Regions from separate parts of the Streptomyces sp. NBC_01264 genome, predicted to be linked through region 2. Evidence: riboswitches for the same ligand, from Rfam matches in the RefSeq annotation. Region 2 holds a riboswitch; the other holds the start of a gene.
The links. Region 2 has a riboswitch for S-adenosylmethionine ahead of OG435_RS13930 (aminotransferase class V-fold PLP-dependent enzyme). Riboswitches for the same ligand answer to the same signal wherever they lie in the genome.
Positions count from the first base shown of each region.

Region 1: another riboswitch for S-adenosylmethionine. It lies ahead of thrC (threonine synthase); the one in region 2 lies ahead of OG435_RS13930 (aminotransferase class V-fold PLP-dependent enzyme).

Region 1 covers NZ_JAPEOX010000001.1:4,608,351-4,612,817, forward strand. Annotated here, with positions in the region: gene OG435_RS21310 (ubiquitin-like small modifier protein 1) at 358-636, opposite strand; gene thrC (threonine synthase) at 674-1,999, opposite strand; SAM riboswitch class I at 1,993-2,149, opposite strand; gene OG435_RS21320 (glucosyl-3-phosphoglycerate synthase) at 2,346-3,323, shown strand; gene OG435_RS21325 (hypothetical protein) at 3,564-4,467, shown strand, end outside.
Region 2 covers NZ_JAPEOX010000001.1:3,042,593-3,047,059, reverse strand. Annotated here, with positions in the region: gene qcrB (cytochrome bc1 complex cytochrome b subunit) at 1-895, shown strand, start outside; gene trpD (anthranilate phosphoribosyltransferase) at 1,062-2,126, shown strand; SAM riboswitch class IV at 2,242-2,358, shown strand; gene OG435_RS13930 (aminotransferase class V-fold PLP-dependent enzyme) at 2,592-3,980, shown strand; gene OG435_RS13925 (ferredoxin) at 3,994-4,467, shown strand, end outside.

The DNA.
Region 1 (4,467 bases), 1.6 Mb from region 2:
ACGCCTCGACCGGGGCTGAATGTATCCGCACGGCTGCTGTCTGCAACAGGTCATTCCGACGAGAATTCTGGACACGGCAAAAGATTGAAATAGGGTGAAAACCCGGAATATTCCTGGGCAACTCGGGCCGGACAAACCACACCAAGGGCCCATAGCGCACTTGCATGTTGACTCAATGTCAACCCTCCCGCGGCCCGCTCATATGCGGCGGGCAAGAACAGCGGAGGGGACTTCCCCAACTCTACCGCGCCCAACCCAGCAGAATTGCCCCCTCCGTTTGGTAACGGAGGGGGCAATTCAGTTACTGCGAGGTCTTACGAAGGCCGCACGACGGCCGTACGAGGGCTGCCGGAAGGTTCAGCAGCCGCCCGCGACGGCGGGGATGATCGAGATGCCGGCGCCGTCCGGGGTGGACGTCTGCAGTCCGCCCTCGAAGCGCACGTCGTCGTCGTTGACGTAGACGTTGACGAAGCGGCGCAGCTTGCCCTGGTCGTCCAGGACGCGCGCGGCGATGCCGGGGTGGTTGGCCTCCAGCGACTGGATGACCTCTTCGAGGGTCGCGCCCTCGGCGGCGACCTCGGCCTGGCCGCCGGTGTAGGTGCGCAGGATGGTGGGGATGCGGACGTTGACGCTCATGGCGCTACTGCCTTTCCGGTGTGCAGGGAGAAAGAGATCAGGCCAGGTTGGCGGCGCGGAACGCGTCCAGGCTGGGGCGGATGGTGGCGGTCTGGCCACCACCTTCGGCCACCGCCTCCAGGGTCTTGAGGCCGTCACCGGTGTTCAGGATCACGGTGGTCAGCGTGGGGTCGAGCTGCCCGTTCTCGACGAGCTTCTTCGTCACTCCGACGGTCACGCCGCCCGCGGTCTCGGCGAAGATGCCCTCGGTCTGGGCGAGGAGCTTGATGGCCTCGACGACCTGCTCGTCGTTGACGTCCTCGACGAACCCGCCGGTGCGGCGCGCGATGTCCAGGACGTACGGGCCGTCCGCCGGGTTGCCGATGGCCAGCGACTTGGCGATGGTGTTCGGCTTCTGCGGGCGCACCACCTCGTGACCGGCCTTGAAGGCGGTCGAGACGGGCGAGCAGCCCTCGGCCTGGGCACCGAAGATCTTGTACGGCTTGTCCTCGACGAGGCCGAGCTTGATCAGCTCCTGCAGACCCTTGTCGATCTTCGTGAGCTGCGAGCCGGACGCGATCGGGATGACGATCTGGTCGGGCAGCTGCCAGCCGAGCTGCTCGCAGATCTCGTATGCCAGGGTCTTGGAGCCCTCGCCGTAGTACGGGCGCAGGTTGACGTTGACGAAGCCCCAGCCCTCGCCCAGCGGGTCGCCGATGAGCTCGGAGCAGAAGCGGTTGACGTCGTCGTAGTTGCCCTCGATGCCGACCAGGTCGCCACCGTAGACACCGGCCATGACGACCTTGCCCTGCTCCAGGTCGTGCGGGATGAACACGCAGGAGCGGAAGCCGGCACGGGCGGCCGCGGCGCCGACGGCGCCGGCCAGGTTGCCGGTGGAGGAGCAGGACAGGGTGGTGAAGCCGAAGGCGCGGGCGGCCTCGACGGCGATGGCCACGACGCGGTCCTTGAAGGAGTGCGTCGGGTTGCCGGAGTCGTCCTTGACGTACAGCTTGCCGGTGACGCCGAGCTCCTTGGCCAGGTTGGCCGCGTCCACGAGCTTGGTGAAGCCGGGGTTCAGGCTCGGCTTGGAGGCCACGTCCGCCGGGACGGGCAGCAGCGGCGCGTAGCGCCAGATGTTGTTCGGGCCGGCCTCGATGGCGGCGCGCAGGGCTTCCGGGTCACCGAGGGGCAGCTCGTAGGCGACTTCGAGCGGTCCGAAGCACTCGGCGCAGGCGAAGATCGGGCCGAGCTCGAAGCGGGTACCGCACTCACGACAGGAAAGGCCGGTGGCGGGACCGAGATCGACAGAGGTGCTCGAAACAGTGGTTTCGGCAGAGGTTGCGACAGACTGTGCAGCCATGATGGCGAGGCCCTTTCTCCTCATCTTCCCCATGGCGCACTTCGCCATGAGACGGAATTGGCACCTTCCCTAGCCGGGGACCTCGCTGCGGCGCTGGAATGCGCGATCGCGAGACCGACTGGAGGGTTGCCGGGGCTTCAACGGGCCGTGTCCCTCTGCCCCTCTGGATGAGCGGTATGGCACCGGCACACGCGCTCTATGGCGCGCCGGTGCGTTTGTACGCGGGCCCCCCGGCATGCGGTGGGCCATCGCGTTGTTCAAGACTGTAACCGAAGGTCCGGGGGGTTGAGACAGCCGTCCGAACCGCGAGATGGATCACAATTCGGTCCAAACCAGTGAACGATCAGTGAAGAACCAGGGAGTGCTGAAGGTGCTGGAAGAGGTGGAGCGCTGGTTGGCAGACCGCTCCTGGTCCGCCGCCGACCGACCGCTCGGCCAGCTGCTTTCCGCCAAGCGGGCAGCGGGGAACACGGTGAGCGTGGTGTTGCCGGCGCTGAACGAGGAGGCGACGGTCGGCGCGATCGTCGAGGTGATCCGGCGCGATCTGATCGAGGGCCTGCCGGTGCCGCTGGTGGACGAGCTCGTCGTGATCGACTCGGGCTCCACGGACCGCACTGCGGAGGTCGCCGCCAAGGCCGGGGCCCGGGTGGTGCACCGCGACGAGGTCCTCCCGCGGATCCCGGCGCTCCCCGGCAAGGGCGAGGTGCTGTGGCGCTCGCTGCTGGCCACCACCGGGGACATCGTCTGCTTCGTGGACGCCGACCTGCGCGATTTCTCGGCCGCCTTCGTCTCGGGGATCGTCGGCCCGCTGCTGACCGATCCGGACGTGCGGTTCGTCAAGGCGATGTACGACCGCCCCCTGGGCCAGGAGTTTGAGGGCCTCTCCTCCGCCAAGGCCCACGGCCAGGGCGGCCGGGTCACGGAGCTGGTGGCCCGTCCCCTGCTCAACCTGCACTGGCCGCAGCTGGCCGGCTTCGTCCAGCCGCTGGGCGGCGAGTACGCCGTACGCCGCGAGCTGCTGGAGCGGCTGCCGTTCCCCGTGGGCTACGGGGTCGAGCTGGGGCTGCTGGTGGACGCGCTGCACACGGCCGGGCTGGACGCACTGGCCCAGGTGGACGTGGGCGTCCGGCTGCACCGCCACCAGGACGGCCAGGCCCTGGGCCGGATGGCCGCGGCGATCTACCGCACGGCGCAGGTCCGGCTCTCGCGCGGACACCTCGTACGCCCCGAGCTGACGCAGTTCGAGCGCGGCCCGGAGGGGTTCGTACCGCACACCTACGCGGTGGACACCGAGGAGCGGCCTCCGATGCGGGACATCGAGGAGTACGCGCGCCGTCGCGTGGCGTAACGTCCGATCCATCCCCTATCGGGCTAATTTCCCCCTCATGGGGTTCATACGTTTCAGACATGCCAGAACTGCCAGACATGTATCCAGACATGTCTGGGGATCCGCCCTCGCGGTGGCCGGCGGCGCGGCGCTGCTGCTCGGCTCGCTGAGCGGACCGGCCGCCGCGGAGGTGGTCTCCCCCTTCGAGAAGGCTACGACGAGGCGCTCTACGGGGACTTCGTCACGGTCGGCAACACGGTGATGGGGTGCCCCCAGGCACCGCCCGCCGAGGCCGCCGAGTGCGCCGAGTGCGCCGAGTGCGCCGAGGTCCAGCGCGGCGGGGGCACGAAGAACAACAACGACTTCGTCGCCCGCCCGGTGGACGCGGCCGGACTGGGGACCCCCACGGGCACCTCCGGCAGTGCCCGGCTCACCGTGCCCCCGGGCGCGCAGGTGGCGTACGCGCGGCTCTTCTGGGGCGGCAACAACGGCACCTACAAGCTCGGCTCGAACCTCATCAAGCGCTGCGACGTCTCCGGCGGGGACGCGGTCCCCGGTCCCGGCGAGCCGCTGACCACCCGCCCGGTCATCAAGGTCGGCTCGGCCGCCGCCCGCCCGGCGACCCTGTCGAACATGGTCGAGGACCCGCCGCGGACGGGCGGCCCGCACTACTACACGGGCGAGTCCGACGTCACCGCCGCCTTCGCGGACGTGGCCATCGGCTCCCCGGTGACCGTCGCCGTGGGCAACGTCTGGGCCCCGCGCGGGCGAGGCTGCGTGGCCGGCTGGTCCCTGACGGTCGTGTACGCGTACCCCGGACCGAACGAGCACGCGCCCGAACGGCGCAACGTCTACGTCTACGGCGGCCACGCGCTCCAGCGCTCGGCCGACCCCGACACCACGGTCCGTGTCAAGGGCTTCTACCGCACCGGCGACGGCCCGGTCCGGGCGAGCGCGACGGCGTACGAGGGCGACCGGAGCACCAAGGGCGACCAGTTCCGGGTGAACGGCGCGAACATCGCCGACCCCGCCAACGGGGCGACCGACAACTTCTTCACCAGCTCGGCCGACGGCTCGCTGGAGCCGAAGCACGCCAACAACCTGAGCATCGACGCGAAGTCCTTCGACGTCCCGGCGACGGCGCTGCCGCCCGGGGCCACCGCCG
Region 2 (4,467 bases):
CCCCGGCAAGACGGAGAAGAACGTCGTCGGCATGCCGCTGCTCCCGGTCTACATGGCCAAGGCCGGAGGCTTCTTCTTCCTGGTCTTCGGCGTCATCGCGCTGATCGCGGGCATCGCCTCGATCAACCCGATCTGGGCGCTCGGCCCGTACCGCCCGGACCACGTGTCCACCGGTGCGCAGCCCGACTGGTACATGGGCTTCTCCGAGGGCCTGATCCGTGCGATGCCCGGCTGGGAGATCAACCTCTGGGGCCACACCCTGGCCCTGGGCGTGTTCATTCCGTTCACGATCTTCCCGCTGGTCCTGGCCACCATCGCGGTCTACCCGTTCATCGAGTCCTGGGTCACCGGGGACAAGCGCGAGCACCACATCCTGGACCGCCCGCGCAACGCCCCGACGCGCACGGGCTTCGGTGTGGCATGGCTGACGTGGTACGTCATCCTGCTGATCGCCGGTGGAAACGACATGTTCGCGCAGTACTTCCACCTGTCGATCAACTCGATCACCTGGTTCGCCCGCATCGGGTTCTTCGTCGGTCCGGTCATCGCGTTCATCATCACCAAGCGGATCTGCCTCGGCCTCCAGCGCCGGGACCGGGACAAGGTGCTGCACGGTCGCGAGACCGGCATCATCAAGCGCCTGCCGCACGGTGAGTTCGTCGAGGTCCACGAGCCGCTCTCGCAGGGCAAGCTGCACGCGCTCACCTCGTACGACCAGTACGAGCCGGTCGAGATCGGCCCGACGGTCGACGAGAACGGTGTCGAGCGCAAGGTGAAGCCGCTGGAGAAGGTCCGCGCCAAGCTGAGCAAGGGCTACTACGGGGAGAACAACCAGATCCCCAAGCCCACGGTCGAGGAGTACAAGGAGATCCAGAGCGGCCACGGCCACCACTGATCTCCGGCTTGACAGCTTGAGGGACTGATTTCGGTCAGTCCTGGTGTCGCCACGGCGAGAGCCCCGTCCAGCGTCTGGACGGGGCTCTTTGCCGTCCCCGGGGCTGGATAGGCTGGGACCCTTCCCCTTTCGACGTGGAATCCTCGACGAGCAGCAGGAGCGGACCATGACCCTCGTGACCCCGGCAGGTGGCGACAGCGTGGCGGCCCGCGGTTGGCCGGGCGTTCTGGACGCACTGCTGTCCGGCCGGGACCTCGGCGCCGACGACACGGCCTGGGCCATGGACCGGATCATGCGGGGGGAGGCCACCGACGCCCAGATCGCCGGCTTCGCCGTCGCGCTGCGGGCCAAGGGGGAGACCGTGGCCGAGATCAACGGCCTGGTCCGCGCCATGTACGAACACGCCAACCTGATCGAGGTGCCGGGCCGGACGGTGGACATCGTCGGCACCGGCGGCGACGGGGCCAAGACGGTGAACATCTCCACGATGTCGGCGATCGTGGTGGCCGGTACGGGCGCCAAGGTGGTCAAGCACGGCAACCGGGCCGCCTCCTCCGCGAGCGGCTCCTCGGACGTCCTGGAGAAGCTGGGCGTCAACCTCGACCTCACCCCCGCACGGGTCGTGGAGGTCGCCGAGGAAGCCGGGATCACCTTCTGCTTCGCGGTCAAGTTCCACCCCGCGCTGCGGCATGTGGCGGCAGCCCGCCGGGAGCTCGGCATCCGCACCACCTTCAACTTCCTCGGCCCGCTGACCAACCCGGCGCGGGTCCGGGCGCAGGCCACCGGTGTGGCCGACGCGCGGGTGGCCCCGATCGTCGCGGGCGTCCTGGCGGAGCGGGGCTCCTCGGCGCTGGTCTTCCGCGGTGACGACGGGCTCGACGAGCTCACCACCACGGCGACCTCCCGGGTCTGGTGGGTCCGCGACGGAGAGGTCCGCGAGCAGGGCTTCGACCCGCGCGACATCGGCATCCCGCTGGTGGACGTCTCCGCGCTGGGAGGCGCGGACGCCTCGTACAACGCGGACGTGGCCCGGCGCCTGCTGGCCGGCGAGACCGGCCCGGTCCGCGATGCCGTGCTCCTGAATTCGGCGGCCGCCCTGGTGGCCCTGGACCCGGGTGCGGGCACCCTGGAGGAGCAGCTCGCCGCCGGTGTCGCACGGGCGGCGGAGTCGGTGGACTCGGGCGCGGCCCGCGAGGCGCTGGCCCGCTGGGTGGCGGCGAGCAACGCGTAGGGGAGCCTGAGCCGAGCCCTTCCGACGGGATCCGGCCAAGATCAAGCCACGACCCCGGTCCGCCATGTGGACCGGGGTCGTGCGTTCGGAAGGCCATGTGGCAGGATGCTCATCAGGTCACGAGTGACAGCGTTTAGGCCCCGGCTTGCTGTCCGGCAACCCTCCTTCCGTGGCGGGGTGCCCCGGGTGATGACCAGGTCGTAGGCAGTGAGGTCTACGGCAAGCGCGGATCCCTCGAACACCAGGGGTCCTGGTCTCTCGAGGAGCGTTTCCGTGAGCAAGCGAATGCGATAGGGCGAGTCCGCCCCTTCTTCACCCCTCGGACAGGGCCACTTCCGCGTACCCGCACATCCGCGTACGCCGGCCCGGAGCCCGAGGCACTCCCGTACCCCGAACGGCCGCAGCGCCATATCCGCGTACGGGCACACCGAAGCCATTCAGACCTGCCTGCCGGGAGATACCGCCATGTCCGCAACCCTGAACGCCACCGCCACCGCCACCGCTTCCGCCGCCGTGGACCCCGCCTGTGCCGAGCCGCTGGCCGTCCTCGGCCGCGAGGTCACCGTGCCGCTCGTCACCGGTGGCGAGGTCACCTACGCCGCTCTCGACTACGCGGCCAGCGCCCCCGCGCTGCAGCGGGTCTGGGACGACGTGGCCGCGTACGCCCCGTACTACGGCAGCGTCCACCGCGGGGCCGGGTACCTCTCGCAGCTCTCCACCGACCTGTTCGAGCAGAGCCGGTTCACGGTCGCCGAGTTCCTCGACTGCCGCCCCTCCGACCAGGTGGTCTTCACCCGGTCCACCACCGACTCCCTCAACCTGCTCGCCGCCGTCCTCCCGGCCGACTGCCAGGTCTTCGTCTTCGAGACCGAGCACCACGCCTCGCTGCTCCCCTGGACGAACGCGCAGGTCACCTACCTCAACGCCCCCCGCACCCCGGACGAGGCCGTCGCCACCCTGGAGCGGGCCCTGGCCGACCGCGACCCGTACGGCCCGGCCCTGGTCTGCGTGACCGGAGCCTCCAACGTCACCGGCGAGCTGTGGCCCGTCAAGGAACTCGCCGCCGCCGCGCACGCCCACGGCGCCCGGATCGTCCTGGACGCCGCCCAGCTCGCCCCGCACCACCCCGTCTCGGTCCAGGACCTCGACGTGGACTGGGTCGCCTTCTCCGGCCACAAGCTCTACGCGCCCTTCGGCTCGGGCGTGCTCGCCGGCCGCGCGGACTGGCTCCAGGAGGCGGACCCGTACCTCGCCGGCGGTGGGGCCTCCCGCAAGGTGGCCCGTCGCGAGGACGGCGGCGTGGACGTCGAGTGGCACACCACCGCGGCCCGCCACGAGGCCGGCTCCCCGAACGTCATCGGCGTCTACTCGATCGCCTCCGCCTGCAAGGCGCTGAACGAGGCCGGCTTCGAGAACCTCGTCGCCCGTGAGCAGCGCCTCATCACCAAGGTCCGCGAAGGCCTCGCCGAGGTCCCGGCGGTCCGCGTCCTGTCCCTCTTCGGCGACGACGCCCCGCGCGTCGGCGTCATCTCCTTCGTGGTGGACGGCTGGAACAGCTCGCACTTCGCGGCCGCACTCTCCGCCGAGTACGGCATCGGCGTCCGCGACGGCCTGTTCTGCGCCCACCCGCTGGTCCGCACCCTGCTCGGCAGCGAGCCGCAGGCCCAGGGCGAGTGCGGAGCCCCGGAGGCCGCCCCGGGGGAGCGGTCCCTGAACGCGATCCGCGTCAGCTTCGGCGCCGGCACCCCCGACGAGCACGTGGAGCGCTTCGTCCGCGCGGTCAAGGAGCTCGTCGCGGACGGCGCCAAGTGGCAGTACCGCACCGAAGAGGGCCGCTGCGTCCCGGCCGTCTGACAGGCTGCGGGGCATGACCTACTGGGATCCGATACCGACGCTTCGCGCCATGCCCGGTGAGCCGCTGCCCCTCTGGCGAGGCGCCCTCGTCGACAGGGACTGGTCCCTTCCGGCCCCCGACGGTTGGGAGCAGCGGGACTGGCGCAGCGTCCCGGGACCGCTGTACGCGGCGAACACGGACACCTGTCTCACGGGGAGGCAGTGCGCACCCGATCTCGTGATGTACGAGGACGAGTACGGCTCCGAGTTCCTCTACCGCCAGCCCCGCACCCAGGAGGAGGTCCACCGGTTCATCTGCGCCGCCGACTGCGAACCGTTCGGCGGGTACGGGGGAGACGGCGACCTGCACTGGACCCCGGAGCTGGTCCGCGACTGGTGGCGCGAGCGCGGCCGGGTACGGGAGTGGGCCATGGTCCAGGGGTGGGGTGCGGGCGAGGAGGCCGCGTGGGCGCTCGGTGGCAACGACGCCGGAGCGCGGGCGTACGTG